2 regions of the Turicibacter faecis genome follow, and region 2 is predicted to be linked to the other one. Evidence: riboswitches for the same ligand, from Rfam matches in the RefSeq annotation. Region 2 holds a riboswitch; the other holds the start of a gene.

Region 1 (8,055 bases), 830 kb from region 2:
GTGGAAAAAAGAGGATGTTAACGAGATAAGGTCATGTTTGGATTATCTACTAATTAGTGGAAAAAAAGAACACAAAATAGACACATTTCAATCATTTTTTGAACATAACCTTATGTAATAATAACTGAGGATGAAAATGATAATAAATTTTCTCCCCTTTGATTTTCTTATTCATTATGTTTTCTCACTCCCTAAACGGATCGTGTTCCCCCACGACCGTTTACCAACCTTAAGAGTTCCCCCTCTTAAGGTTTTTTTTATTTTTTTAAAAAAAAGAAAGGAGAGTTGTTTAAAAATAAAAGCTTCGCCCCATAATAGGGGTGAGTAGAGATGACTCCCCCCAAGTTAATAGTCGTCCGGCTATACTTTAAATGATGGTTTAAAGTTCTCTATTTCAAAGATAAGTCATTTATAATTATCCTTTTCTGATAGTTATAAATATTTTTTCTCCAATTCTCTCAACCTCTCTTTAATATAAAAAAAGGAACCGACTTGCAGTTTCCCCCCTGCGATCGGTTCCTTTTTGATTTATTTTGAAATTTCTTCCCTTGATTTTCTGTTTCGTTTCGCATAGAAGATAACCGCGATTAAGCAAACGGCCATGACTCCGTAGGCGATGAGTAAGCTTTGACTCAGTCCAAATACTAAATACCCGATGGCAGCAATCGTTGCTGATAGTAGGGCGTAAGGAAGTTGAGAGTTAAAGTGTGCGCCGAGGTCACATCCCGCTCCTGTTGCAGAAAGCAATGTGGTATCTGAAATGGGTGAGGCGTGATCTCCGAAGATCGCTCCTGATAAGACAGCGGCCATAATCGGAATCATGAGATCCATGTCTAGGGCAGCAGCGACTGAACCCGCAATTGGAAGTAAGATACCGAATGATCCCCAAGAGGTTCCCGTCGCAAATGCCATGAAACTAGCGACCATAAACATGACCATTGGAATGAGTCCTGGTGCAATATTAGCCTGTGTAATGAGTGAAGCAAGATACCCACCTGCATCAAGTGTACCAACGAGGTCACAAATTGCCCAAGCTAATAATAAGATGATGATGGCTCCGACCATTGATTTCATCCCTAGGAAAAATGCTTTTGTATATTGAGCGAATGAAATTTCGCGTGCCATGATGTGGCGGCAAGTCAGTGCCATTGAAACAACGAGTCCAGCTAATCCTCCGATGCGGAGTGAAGTCGCTAAACTAATGTTTTCTAGGATGGCAAAGAAGAGATTGAAGTCTGATTCTGAGTTGATTGCTCCTGTGTATCCCGTATATGCCATGGTACAAACGGTCACGATAATTAAAGTTAAGATTGGGGCGATTAAATCCCATACGGATCCTTTAGATGATTGAGCATCCATTTCTTGAGCGGTCGCCTCAGCATGAGTGAGTGAGGTGTCTTGCTGATTGAGGGCACTTTCTTCATAGGTTTTCATTAATCCAATATTGAAGTTATATTTAATGACGATGAAGACCATGATGACCGTTACAAGAACATAGAAGTGGTAAGGGATTGTTGTTAAAAAGGCAGAAAACGTATTATAAGTCGCTCCTGTGCTTGCAAAAATAACCGCCATCGATCCCATGATTCCTGTTGACCAGCTTGAAATAGGTGAAATAACACAAACAGGTGCTGAGGTTGAATCGACGATATAAGATAATCGTGCCCGTGAGACACGTTGTTCTTTTGCTAATGGTTTAGAGACGTTTCCAACAACAAGGGCGTTAAAGTAATCATCGACAAAGATAAGAATTCCTAAGAGGGCTGCCGTATATTGAACACCCTCACGTGATTTAACGCGTTTAATAATGGCATTGGTGAAGGCTGTGGCTCCCCCTGATAAAACAATATAAGCGGTGATGACCCCAAGGGCAAGTAAGAAGAAAATAATGGACATGTTCCAGTCATTTAAGAATCCGAAGAGTCCATTTTCTTCAACGATAAGTCCGCTAAATGACCTCATTAAGATTTCTAATGTTTGAAGCGGGTTAAAGTTGGCCAAAATAAAGGCGGCTGATAATGCCCCGACCCCAAGTGATAAAACAACACGACGCGTTAAGATGACAAGGGCAATGGTCAGTAACGCGGGAATTAAAGAATAGATTGTTCCAGTCATATAAAATCCTCTCCCTTTGTTTAATTTGAATAAGTAACTGTCCTTTTGATAAAAAAAAGAGTCATGTTGAGTTAAACTCTAACATGACTCTTCAGGCCTACGAGAAGTAGACGTCAGATGACAGGTATCATTTAACTCTCCGATCATTAGTCCTCCACTACTTTCGTAGTGACAGTGTTAAGCCTATTTAACGTAACACCAGCACAAGTTTGATTGACACAAACAAGACTTCGGCATGGACACCTTTTGGAATTTGTCATGGACGTCACTCTCGAAATTCCTACTCATTGGCCATGCGCCTCTAACTCATCAAAGAGAACAAGCAACGTATTCAATTAAGCCTATTGTAGCACCTTTTAAAAGATAGTCAAGTATTACCATTTAATTTTTTTTAGGGAAGAGAAAGGGTTGTCGTAAAATGTAGAGATTTCAGTGTAAAATGTGAGCGAATGTGGTAAGATTAAAAGATAAATGAAAAAATACAGTTGGAGGTTTAAATAAATGAAGATGTCTCCTTTAAAGGTTGGTCAAGAATTTTTAGTTACCATTAAACGTATCGGTATTAACGGTGAAGGAATCGGCTATTATAAAAAGCAAGCCGTGTTTATTCCAGGAACACTAGTCGGCGAAGAGGTTGTCGCGACGTGTACACGCGTGGCAAATGGTTATGCAGAGGCTGAAGTGGTTCGTATTAAGCGTAAATCAAAACATCGCGTTCAACCGGCGTGCGAAGTTTATGGGCAATGTGGTGGATGTCAATTACAACATATGTCTTATCAAGAGCAATTACGTATTAAACGTGATGCTGTGTCTCAGGCCATTGAGCGCTATACAAGTTTAGATCCAGATGAGTGTGATATTCGTCCGACGATGGGAATGAATGACCCTTATAATTATCGTAATCGCGCGCAAATGCCGGTCGGTTATGATGAAGATGGAATTATGGTCGGATTTTATAGTATGAACTCACGCGAGTTAGTAAATGTGACGGATTGTGATGTTCAGTATGAGGAAATTAATAAGGTTATTAATCATGCGGTTGATTTATTAGATGATTATAAAGTATTTGCGTATGCACCGAAGACGCGTAAAGGGACGGCACGCTATATTGTGGTTCGCCGCGGGTTTAAAACGGGTGAGGTTCAGGTGACATTTGTTTTTGCGAATAATGATTTTAAAAAGATGTATTCGTTGGCGAAAGATTTAATGAAATACTGCCCAGATGTTAAATCGGTGTATGTGAGCATTAACGGCGAAGATACGCACGAGATTTTAGGAAAAGAGTTGCAACATGTAGCGGGTGAGAAGTTTATTTCGGATGAGTTAGGACGATTTAAATTTAATTTATCACCACGTGCCTTTTATCAGTTAAACCCAGAACAAACGGTTAAATTATACAATCAAGTGAAGTATGCGGCGGCTTTAAAGGGAACAGAGAAAGTCGTTGATGCTTATTGTGGGGTTGGAACGATTGGTCAATGGGTTGCGGATAAAGCAAGCGAGGTTCGCGGGGTTGATATTACGCGTCAAGCGATTAATGATGCGAAGGAAAATGCGAAGTTAAACGGATTAACTAATACGTATTACGCAGTTGGAAAGGCTGAGCAAATTGTTCCAAAGTGGGCGAATGACGGATTCAAACCGGATGTTGTGATTGTGGATCCTCCACGTACAGGATTAGGGGAAGAATTAATTGAAATGTTAAAACGCGTTCAACCGCAAACGATTGTCTATGTGTCATGTAATCCTTCAACGATGGCGAAAAATTTAAAAGAATTAACGAAAAAGTATCGCGTTGATTACATTCAACCGATTGATATGTTCCCTCAAACGTCTCACGTGGAATGTGTCGTACGTCTTGTTCGTAAAAACAAACCATTAAAACGAAAATAAGAGGATGTTGGTTGCCTACGTTAGCTTCGGCTCGTAGGCAATTTTTTATGGTGCCGTTTGATGAGGGAGTATTTAAACGATGGGAGGAGAAGAAGCTTGAGGCCTTAACGCTACAACGGTATACTTAGTTTAAATGAATTAAATGTGATGGAGGGATTATGTTGTTGATAAGAAAACAGACGACGAAGGATGATGAAATCATCCATACAGTGATTAAAGCGGCGTTTGAGCAGGCAGAACACACGGATGGGAATGAACATGAGCTCGTCAAGGCATTAAAGAAGGGAGAGGCGTTTATTAAAGATTTATCTCTCGTTGCCGAGATAGATGGGAAAATTGTAGGTTATATTTTGTTTACCGAGGCTAAGGTGGGACGCGAAACGGTGTTAGCACTAGCCCCGTTAGCGGTGCTTCCTGATTATCAAAGGTCGGGCATTGGGCTTGCCTTAATCAACGAGGGACATAACAGGGCGCGTGAATTAGGTTATGATTATTCGGTTGTCTTAGGCAGTGAAACTTACTACCCAAAGGCCGGTTATTTACCAGCAGCTACCTTTGGAATTAAGCCACCTTTTGAGGTGCCAAGCGAGAATTTTATGGCGTATCCACTAAAAGAAGAGGTACCGAAGGTGTGTGGAACGATCAAGTATGCCAAAGAATTTGGAATTGATTAATCCAACTTCTTTTGGCCGAGCGATGGATTAAATGAAAGACTGTTAAAGAGTCGGCTCCGGCTCTTTTTCATTTTTTAGCCTAAAAATTTGAGCGAGACTTAGAGATTTGGAATAAGATAGGTGTTTTTTTTACATATTAAACATAGTTGAGATTAAAGGGAGGGAATGACAGATAGGTAGATTTGTGTAAAGGAAAGATAATGGAATCGGATGATAAAATAATGAAATGAGATGCAATTCTTGTGTCCAAGAGGTTAATTTTGTATAATCATCCTATAAGTTAGCTTATGCTAACCATTTGATGCGAGATGGTTAAATTTAAAGGAGGACGAGTCAAACATGAAAAAAGCATTTTTATCTTTTATGAGTTTTTTTGTTTTAGTTGGATTACTTGTTGGATGTTCTAAGTCACCAAAGGAACCGGATCAACAAGAGACAGTTGAAATGGTAACGGTCACAGATGTGAAGGGTGACGTTGAAATTCCAAAGGACCCAAAACGTATTGTTGATATTAGTGGAGCTAGTGATATTTTATCGTTAATCGGATACGAGGTTATCGGGACAGCTAATAGTGATGGATATGATTACACAATCTTACCAACCTATTTAGAAGAGACGTTAGCTGATGCTCAAATTTTAGGATATAGTATGTTAGCGGAGATGGATGTTGAGGCGATTATGGCGCTTAATCCGGATTTAATTATTATTTCTACGGTGCAAGAGAAGATGTATGATCAGTTATCAAAAATCGCGCCTGTTGTGATGGTTGAGATGAAACAAGTGGATTGGAAAGAGGATTTCTTACATGTGGCAGGGGTATTTGGAAAAGAGGCCGAGGCACAAGCTTGGATTGATAATTATTTAGCGAAAGCAAAAGAAGTCGGTGAACAAATTAAAGCGACTTATGGAGCGGATAGTACGTATCTTTCATTTTTAGCGAGTGCGGGAAGTTTATTCATTTTTGATCAAGCGGGACTTGGATCGATTTTATATAATGATATGGGATTATTAAAACCAGTCGGAATGCCAGAGCAAGAAGATATTAGTTTACCAGTTGTTTCTTTAGATGGATTAGCATCTATTGAGGCAGATTATATTTTTGCAGTGGGAACAGATGAGGATTTAAAAACGTTAGAAGAGAGCAGCATTTGGAAAGGAACAAAGGCAGTAAAAGAAGGGAATGTTGTGATTTTACCGGCAAGTCCATATTTTAATCAAGGTTATAGCCCAATTGGACGTTTAGCATTTGTTGATGAAGTACAAAGTTTATTAGCGGGTATGCATGAATAAGAAAGTAACCCTTTTAGTTACGTTATGCAGTTTATTCGCAATAATCGGGCTAATTGTTGCGATTTGTGCGGGTGCGAAAAGTATCCCGTTGCAGACAGTGATCGATAGTATTTTTCATTATGAAGATATTTTAGATATGCAGTTAGTTAGAGATGTTCGGATACCAAGAGCTATTTGTACCGCCTTTATAGGCGGTCTTCTTGGTATTACGGGTGCAATGATGCAAGGGGTGACAAGGAATCCTGTTGCGGAACCGTCACTTATGGGGATTACTCAAGGGGCGACATTCGCCATCGCTTTGATGGGGGCAAGTTCAGGGTTATTAGGTCTTTTTGGTTATATGTTTGCGGCATTTATCGGAGCGTTAGTGAGCGGAACCCTCGTTTTACTTTTTAGTATGAAGAGTGCGCGTCATATGAATATGTCAAAGCTATTACTTGCAGGAACTGCCTTGAGTACTTTTTTTATTTCCATGGCAACTGTTATTGCCCTATTAACGAATAAATCTCAGAATCTAGCGTTTTGGTTAGCGGGTGGATTCCGCGCGACGACATGGGCGAGCGTCCAACTCGTGTTAATCGTGGGTGTGTTGACGACGATTCTCGCTTTGTTTTTAGCACCTAAAATTAATGTTGTTAATTTAGGAGAAGATGTTTGTATTGGATTAGGGGAAAATCCTAATCGAATTCGCATGCAAACGTTACTCTTAATTATTCCGATGTGTGCAGTTTGTGTGGCAGTCGCCGGAAATATCGCATTTGTTGGACTGATTGTTCCTCATATTATTCGACGATGGGTGGGACAAGATTATCGGGTGATTATGCCTCTTTCTTTCCTATTTGGATCAACGCTTGTTATTTGGGCGGACGTGTTAGCACGGTTAGTTAATCAGCCTTACGAAACACCGATTGGTTTATTTACTTCATTAGTCGGGGTTCCTTTATTTATTTGGATGGTGAGAAAGGAGGGCGCTTAGTGAATAAACGATTGATTGTCATCAGTTTAAGTTTAAGTCTTCTGTTAGTGGCCATTTTTTTAGTCGCTATTAGTCTTGGAAGTTATCAGATGTCTGTTTACGAGGTGATAGCGACGCTCATGGGGAATGGATCGAAGCTTCAAAACGCCACTATTTTTGATATTCGCCTCCCACGTCTTTGTGTCGCCCTTGTGGTCGCTGTTTGTTTAGCCACATCGGGTTGTGTGTTGCAAAGTGTCACAAGAAATGAGTTAGCTGAACCGGGGATGATTGGGATTAATGCAGGTGCCGCTCTTGCGGTTGTGTTGCTTATCTCTTCGGGACAACGGACGTATTATAGTGAGATTGGAAATCTTTCACTCTTTATCATGCCAATCGTCGCAATCATCGGGAGCTTTGTGAGTGGGGTTCTCATTTATCGATTAAGTTATAAAAAAGGAATTGTACCGACTCGGTTAATTTTAACGGGGATTGGAGTAAATGTTGGAATTAATGCGTTTATTTCTCTTTATCAGTTAAAGATGTCACAGGGCGATTATAACCAAGTGTTGACGTGGACGAGTGGGAGCCTTTGGGGAAGTAGTTGGAAATTCTTCTTTTTAATTTTACCGCCTGCTCTTTTATTTTTAGGGCTCACCCTGTATAAATCAAAGATTTTAGATGTTTTAGACTTAGGCGATGAAATTTCAACAGGGCTTGGAGTTAAGGTTGAGGCGGAACGTAAACGTCTATTCTTTTTTGCGATTGTGTTATCTGCATTAGCAACAGCTGTTGCAGGTAATATTGCCTTTTTAGGGTTATTGGGGCCCCAACTGGCAAAACGCTTAGTCGGTCCAGTTCATCGAAGACAATTGCCGATTGCCTGGTTGGTGAGTGGTGTTATTATTTTAATAGCGGATTCGATTTCAAGAAATATGTTTTCACCGATTGAGATTCCGGTCGGAATTACTATTTCAATTGTTGGTGTTCCTTATTTTATCTATTTAATGTTAAAAGAATAGTGTTGTGGGAGGTGTTAGAATGGAAGCTATTAAAGTTTCACAGTTAGACGTAGCCTATGATGATAAATACATTATTAAAAATATGAATCTTGAAATTCCTAAGGGA
Region 2 (8,055 bases):
TACTGACCCTGTGCTCTTAGACGGCTTTTTAATTTCTTCGATTCCTAATGAACGAATATTCTCATTAAATGTCTCTGAAAGAAGTTCATTTGTTTTTAAATCGTCATATGAAATCTCGTAGTTACTCACCTCTAAAGTGGCTCCCGTCATTAAAGCAGCGCCGTTAGCAATCCCTAATACCTTTTCCTTCACAACGGCTAGGTACTCTTTCGTTGCTGCACGAATATAAAATTGGGCGGTTGCATGTTCCGGTACAATATTTGCTGCCACTCCACCGTTCGTAATAATTCCATGCATTCTTACATCTGGCGTCACATGTTGGCGTAAGGCATCAATCCCATTAAATAATTGAATCACCGCATTTAATGCATTAATTCCCTTTTCTGGTGCGGCGGCCGCATGCGCTGGACGGCCTGTGTAATCAAATTGCAACGCCTCCATTGCTAACGATGTCCCGCTCTCTGTCGTAAATCCCGAGGGGTGCACCATCATTACAGCATCCATTCCATTGAACAATCCGGCCTCTGTCATTGTAACTTTAGCACCATTTGTTTCCTCTGCTGGTGTTCCGAAGACATAGACTTTTCCACCAATCTCATCAATTACCTTACTTAATGCAACACCTGCCCCTGCACTCATTACACCGATCATATTATGTCCACAACCGTGTCCAAGTTCAGGTAGGGCATCATATTCACACAAATAAGCCACTGATAATCCAGGTTTTTTACTATCATAAACCGCCTCAAAGGCTGTGTCTAATCCGGCAACTGGACATTTAATTTCAAATCCATTTTCTCGTAAAAAAGTTGTTAATACATTTACCGCTTCGTGTTCCTGATTTCCAAGTTCAGGATGGTCATGAATATATCGATTCATTTCAACTAAACGATCTTTTAACGACTCACTAATTACTTTTAATTGTTCTTTCATGATAAATCCCCCTTACGACCATCCCATAAGAATAGCAATAGTAATAAAAATAATAGCTAAAGCACCAAAAATTAATTGTAATGGCCAAATCCATTTCATCCATTTAGACCATGGAATTCCCGATACACCAAGACAAGCCATTAAGACAGCACTTGTTGGGAAAATCGCATTTGAGAATCCGTCTCCAAATTGGAAAATTAAAATTGATGTTTGTGGCGTAATACCGACTAATTCACCAAGTGGAGCCATAATTGGCATCGTTAATGCCGCTTGTCCAGAACCTGATGAAATAAAGAAGTTAATAAACATTTGAACAAAGAACATCACATAACCTGCTACTAATGATGGTAATTGACCAATAACGTTCGATAAATTATATAAAATGGTATCAATAATTTGACCGTCTTGGGCAATAATCACAATCGCGCGGGCAAAACCTACAACAACAGCAGCACTAATCATATCTTTTGCACCGTGAATAAATGCTGTAGCCATATCATCAAAACTTAAACGTCCGATGATTCCACAAACAATTCCTGTCGCTAAGAACACCGCAGAAATTTCAGGAATAACAAAACCAAATTTCAAGACCCCTACAATGATAATGCCTAAACAAACTAAGATAGAGGCTAAAATTACTTTATGACGCATCGTAAATTCTAATTGTTCTGACTCCATTGCATCCATATCCTGGCGACGAGCTTGATCGATTTCATAAGCTGGACTTAAAGTTGGATTCTTTTTAATACGTCGTCCGTACCACATTAAATATAAGGTTGAAACGATGGTTGTCACTAACCAAATAACTGTACGGAAACCAACACCTGTTCCGGCTGGAACTTGCGCAATGCTTTGAGCAATCCCAACAGAAAATGGATTTAACATTGCCGTAGCAAATCCGACAATACATCCCATATAAGAAAGCGCCATCGCCATGATACTGTCATAACCTAATGCTAAACATAAAGGAATTAACATGGCGATAAATGGAATTGCTTCTTCCGTCATCCCAAAGACAGCTCCACCTAATGAGAAAAGACCCATAATAACAGGAATCATTAATAATTCTTTTCCTTTAAATGATTTAACCGCGTTTGTAATACCCGCGTCAATAGCACGAGTTTTAGTAATAATCGCAATCGAACCACTCACAATAAATAAAAAGGCAATAATTTCAGCTGCCCCCACGATTCCATGGATTGGAGCCTGTAGTAAACTAAATAATCCTTGAGGTGTTGATTCAACATATGAAAATGAATCATTTACAACGACCGTATTTCCTAAATCATTTACGACACGTTCATACGTTCCGGCTGGGATAATCCAAGTTGCAATGGCAACCAAAACTAAAATTGCAGTTACAATCACCAACGTGTGTGGAACTTTAAATTGTTTTTTTTCTTTCACACTTGCACATGTTGTTTTGTTTTCTAAACTGATCATAATACTCCCCCTACTCTTTAATTTTTAAATAGTTCTAGATAAAAAAAGCCTTGAGCTTTTCACTCAAGACTTCTCAAAAAGAATACACGATTCCTATTGGGGATTCTTAAATGATAGCTCTCCACGATGATCAAACCGTGACAATGTTAAATATATTTTATTTAACACCAGCTCTATAATCTTAAAGTATCAATTATAGGCTTCGGCGAGAATTCCTTTCCTATTGCATCAACATCTTCACTCCTCAATAGTACTCTTAATTACCGCACCTCTATCTAAAAACTATTCAAATAAATATGTTCTTATCATACCCTATTCCCTAGTGAAAGACAAGGTCCTTTTCATTAAATTTCCCTGTCCTACTCCTGTTTTTTCAATGAATACGCTCTCTGTTTAATTAAACTAAAAAAAAGAATCAAACAGATCCACTGTTTGATTCTTTTTCCATGATAATATGCTAACAGGATTCCCCTGTGATTTATCATAATAGATTGCTCCCCAACCCTAATTCTCTTTTTTATTTAATTCTTTAAAAAGCCCTGAGGGCCATATCAGGACTTTTTAGATATAACCGTACTAAGTTGGGATGATTTAAATGCGAAATGATAGCGATCCATAAATTATCCACAGATATACATTGAATTGGGTTAACCCTGTTTGACTTAACTCCCTCATCCTAATTTCCACTGTTTCATTACGGTTTCTTACAAAAATTAATTTCTTATCAAGCATTCGTCCTAATCCGTCAATAAGATAGTTAATCTTCGCAATGCTATCCACAACGTATTTAATTACACTGTCATTTTATCTTACTTTTCAACTAAATACAACGTTTTATATCCGTTAAAATGTCAAATTTTCTATTTTTATCGATTAATACGCATAAAAATAGAAAATTATCATTTATTTTATGTTTTATCCCTTCGAAATGTCGAAAAAAGATATTATATGTAGGCGGAATAGCGTTGTGGATAATCTATCCCAAACCTGTGGATAATTGAATCAAACTGTGGAAAAAGGCACAAGATAGACTCACTCTATTTTATGTCTTATCTCATCCATCAAACTATTTTTTTAATGAGATCGAGCGGATGAAGCGGTCGGTATCCATTAAAAAAGCGATTATTATTTTGAATCAAAAAATTTTCGAAAAAAATAACAATCTTTAATTCCCATCATAAACTACATTGAAGGGGGCGATTTAATGAGTACCTTTAATGAGAATAAGTTATGGGTCAATAACCGATTAAACCGTTTATACCAATTACACCCTAGACGGTACACATTGACCCACTCTGATCAGACGGGAGAACTCTTTTTAGTCATTGGATCCGAATTTGCCTATGAACAACTAACAACAAAGCGTGATGAGGTCGTTGGTGAATGGTTAGCTCATCAGTCTGGTCACCCTTACTTTTATATTTACATTCGGCTTGATGGAATTGATGGAACTGCCTCAACAGAAAAAAGAAATGAAATCTTTCTACGCGAACTCCCTTTAGCATTAAAAGCTATTAAAAAGGGGGATGAATCCTTTTTTCAATTCTATCCCCAGTTTCTACAAGCCCCTATTTATGTTTTTTTCCAATCCCAAGATTCCCACCTAAATCGGACGGATTGTTTTGGTTGCTTTAATGACTATTGAATCCTTTTATAAAACCCGGTACATTCGTGAACACGTTTGTACTTTTTCTTTATCTTCTCACTATCCTTTCCAACATACTGACAAAAAGTTTGTACCGGAATTAATCCATCAACTTTGGATGCGATCCCATCACTGCCCTCAATGTAAACATGTAAATAGGTCCCTAATTTTTCAAATTGTTGATGAAGGTACCATTCATGAACCCATAGATCGTCACGGGTCCACGCCTCGAGATAAGTAATCTCACTCTTAACTAATCTATTTTGTGCTTCTAATAACAAAGCCTGCCCTACCCCTTGCCTACGATAATCCGGGTGCACGGCCAAATGCGTAATCATCCCCCCTAACGTCTGATCCGCCGTGCAAAGAGTCATCGGTTTCTCTTCACACTCGATATCTAAAAGACCAATGACTTTATCATCCTCTATCGCAACGAGTTCAATAGCCGGGTTTCTATAGGTTTCCTTTTGATTAAGGACAATATCATAGTAGGCTGTATCTAGAAAAGATAACACCCGACAATGTAACCACCCACGCTCATCCTCCTGTTGATAAGTGCGAATTTCCATTTCATCATCTCCCCAACCTTTTTATTTTTATTATATACATCCGTCCTAATGACCATGCCATTTTTATCTACATTGAATCATTCAAAGTTTCATTTATTAATTTATCTTAGCATATCCTTTACTGTACAAGAATGAGTTCTTTAAATCCTTTCATGGGGAAGTGATAACATGGGATGGTTTAACGGAAGAACGGCTGCTATTTGTATTATTCTATTCATCGTCTTTGCCTTGTTATACACTGATTTCTTTGATGAAATTAAACGGTAAGACGATAATAAAGGGTACCTTCGTCTTCGGTTTCATGTATGAACTATACGACTGGTACCTTTTCTTATGACCCAAATTATGACTCAAACAGGAAGTCAGAGAATACATCTTGCGCAAAAGATTTATTCCTAATTGCTCAAAAGGAGAAAATAAACTAAAAGATACGTCCTACCGTACTCGTCTAAACTGTCTCCGACTAAAGAAATCGCCTATTCGTTTTATTCAACAAGTAACTTTTCCCACGTGATGCGATTAAATTTTTTTCCTGATAAAACATGATTCGCATTTACGGCCCCTGATTCAAAATAAATTTCTAACGGTTTCAGATGATGAGATTACCTACGTTAAACGCCACTCACATGATAGGCAATAAAAAAACAGATGGAGTCATCCACCTGTTTTTTTATTGCCTATGAATGTCAACTGACAACGCTCCATTTAAACTTACACCAATGGTCGGTCATATAATCCCCACTCTAAATGTACATAACGATACATAGGATTCCCCTCTTGCATTCCCACGTTAAGGCCACTTATTAATGTTTTGGTTCCTTTTTCATTCGCCCATTGTTCACAGGCCCTAATTAATTGCATTAAATATTCCCGACATCGATAGTCTTCCTTTAAAAATAAACCTTCTAAATAAGATTCCCCCTGTCTTAACCTCACATACGCTAGACCAATTACCTCATGATTCAAAATGGCTAAAAAGTATGCCGCGTCTTTTCCTTGAATCGATTCTAATACGTTAAGTGCCATCGCATGTAACGAATGATCTGGCCACAATACAAGGGCCAATTGGGCTACATCCAATACATCTTTTACATTTCCTCGTCTAACCTCCACTAAATTCCCTCCCCGTCTATTATCATAAATCTTATAAAAGCAATCTCTATTCAATCAACACGACTTCCCTTCATTTTTACACTAATTAACTGATGGGCCCCTTTTATTAAAGCGCATACAGTTTCATTAACTCTCATTATAACATATGCAAAAAAGTGCTTACAAATAATCTTACTTACTTATTTAAAATATGGTATAATGTCTTCGAGAAGGAGGGGATTTTAGACTATGTACTGCTTCAAACCAAAAGCTGACTACTCACGACTAGACTTTATGCTTTACTACTGTGGAACAAGTCAAGTAGAAAAACATCAGTCTTGGGGACCGGGGATTCGTGACTACTATAGTTTATATTATGTAACGGAGGGGTCTGGCTACTTAACTATTGATGGACAAGATTATACGCTAGTGGAGGAAACGTGTTTTTTAGTTCCGCCCGGTGCAATCGTTAACTATAAACCAGACCTACTAAATCCATGGACCTACTACTTTGTGAGTTTTAATGGTGAACACGTCCCAGAATATTTAGAGCGAATTGGTTTATCGGAGAAAACACCTATTTTAAACTGTCAAAATAGCAAACAAATCGAAACGTGCTTTGATTATATTTTAGAATCTGCTAAACATCCAAAAAGCGCAGATTTACAAGCAATCAGTGGATTTTACTCTCTACTTGGGGCACTTTGTGACCACAGCTTGCCACAACCGCCTAAAGTTAAAGTATCTAATCGACAATCGGATTATATTCGTCAAGCCATCGAATATATTGAAACCAATTATTCACGACCGATTACGATCGAAGAGATTTCAAATCATATCGGAATCAATCGCAAATATTTAACAAAATTATTTAATGAAAGAATGGATAACTCTCCTAAAAATTATCTCATTCATTATCGAATAGACAAGGCCTGTCAACTTCTTAAACAATCAACGCTTAGCATCAAAGAGATTTCACATTCAGTCGGGTATACGGATGCACTTGTCTTTTCTAAAATATTCAAAAAAGTAACGGGAACATGCCCCCGAAAGTATCGTAATACCCACAACGCAACTTAAAGATGCCCTATTGGGCATCCTTTTTTTGTGATAATCAACGGAAAATAAGCGTATGATAAAAAAAGCAAATAGATATAACTTTTTAGGATAACGTTGCTAGACTTACGATTCAATGAATCTATTTCAGCACCTATAACGCCTTTTTTACATCCTACATACATTTATAATTTGGAGGAAAAAAAGAATGATTTTTTACTTATTTATTAGCCTAATACTCATTGGTATGGGTGCCCATTATAGTGGTCGTTTATTTGAACGAATTAAACTACCTTCATTAATTGGAATGATGCTACTCGGAATGGTAATTGGCCCCTCTTTCTTAAATATTGTTCCTAATGTGACTCTTCAACTTTCACCAACCTTAAAAGATATTGCACTCGTTACCGTCTTATTTATCGGTGGACTTGGGATAAGCTTAAAACAAATGAAACAAATTGGACGCCCTGCTATTTTACTAAGTACCATTCCCGCTACTCTTGAGGGATTCACGATCGCCCTTTTAGCGATGCCCCTGCTTCATTTTAATTTTATTCAGGGGGCTATTTTAGGTTTTATTATTGCAGCTGTTAGTCCAGCCGTCCTTATTCCCTCTATGATTGATTTAATTGATCGTCGAATCGGACAAGATAAGGCCATTCCTCAAATGCTTTTAGTCGGGGCAAGTGCGGATGATACCATAGCCATTACTTTATTTACTACTTTTTTAGGAATTTATACCCAAGGAGGACGTACCCCATCAATTGGATTACAAATTTTAATGATTCCAATTTCCATCATCTTTAGTCTCTTTATTGGATACCTTCTTTATCTTCTTACCAAGCCCCTTCTAAAACATACGACTTCCATTTATATAAAAACTTTGATTTGTTTTGGAATTTGTTTAATTTTACGTTTCATCGAAAAAAAGTTTCACCTTGAATTATTTAATTCACTTTTAACAGTTATGATTTACGGATTTTGGATTCGAAATTTCATCGTTGATAACGCCCCTTCTATTTTAGCGCTCATGAATTCAATCTGGAAAGTTGGGAAACTCTACTTATTCGCCTTTGTAGGGATGGCTATTAATCCAAATCTCGTCGGGCAATTTTTCTTAATTGGTTGCGCCCTTTTAATTGTTTCATTAACCCTTCGCTCGATTGGGGTTTTAATTGCCCTAATTGGAACAAACCTCTCCTATAAAGAAAGATTATTTTGTGTGATTGCCTATCTTCCAAAGGCAACTGTTCAATCAGCAAAGGCCGCCATTCCGTTAGAAATGGGGGTTGCCGGCGGAGAAATTATGCAAGCAAT

What was found. A riboswitch is a leader RNA that binds a small molecule or an ion and turns the genes downstream of it on or off. The one in region 2 is predicted to bind lysine.
Region 1: linked by a shared signal. The riboswitch ahead of AACH31_RS08935 (Na+/H+ antiporter NhaC family protein) and the one ahead of AACH31_RS01050 (YfcC family protein) in region 2 are both predicted to bind lysine.

Annotation. Positions count from the first base shown of each region.
Region 1 covers NZ_AP028127.1:1,801,184-1,809,238, reverse strand. Annotated here, with positions in the region: gene AACH31_RS08935 (Na+/H+ antiporter NhaC family protein) at 529-2,115, opposite strand; lysine riboswitch at 2,255-2,427, opposite strand; gene rlmD (23S rRNA (uracil(1939)-C(5))-methyltransferase RlmD) at 2,617-4,008, shown strand; gene AACH31_RS08925 (GNAT family N-acetyltransferase) at 4,170-4,682, shown strand; gene AACH31_RS08920 (ABC transporter substrate-binding protein) at 5,022-5,972, shown strand; gene AACH31_RS08915 (FecCD family ABC transporter permease) at 5,965-6,948, shown strand; gene AACH31_RS08910 (FecCD family ABC transporter permease) at 6,948-7,949, shown strand; gene AACH31_RS08905 (ABC transporter ATP-binding protein) at 7,969-8,055, shown strand, end outside.
Region 2 covers NZ_AP028127.1:198,238-206,292, reverse strand. Annotated here, with positions in the region: gene AACH31_RS01055 (M20 family metallopeptidase) at 1-933, opposite strand, end outside; gene AACH31_RS01050 (YfcC family protein) at 946-2,376, opposite strand; lysine riboswitch at 2,483-2,658, opposite strand; gene AACH31_RS01045 (staygreen family protein) at 3,581-4,021, shown strand; gene AACH31_RS01040 (GNAT family N-acetyltransferase) at 4,015-4,590, opposite strand; gene AACH31_RS01035 (GNAT family N-acetyltransferase) at 5,302-5,703, opposite strand; gene AACH31_RS01030 (AraC family transcriptional regulator) at 5,932-6,762, shown strand; gene AACH31_RS01025 (cation:proton antiporter domain-containing protein) at 6,947-8,055, shown strand, end outside.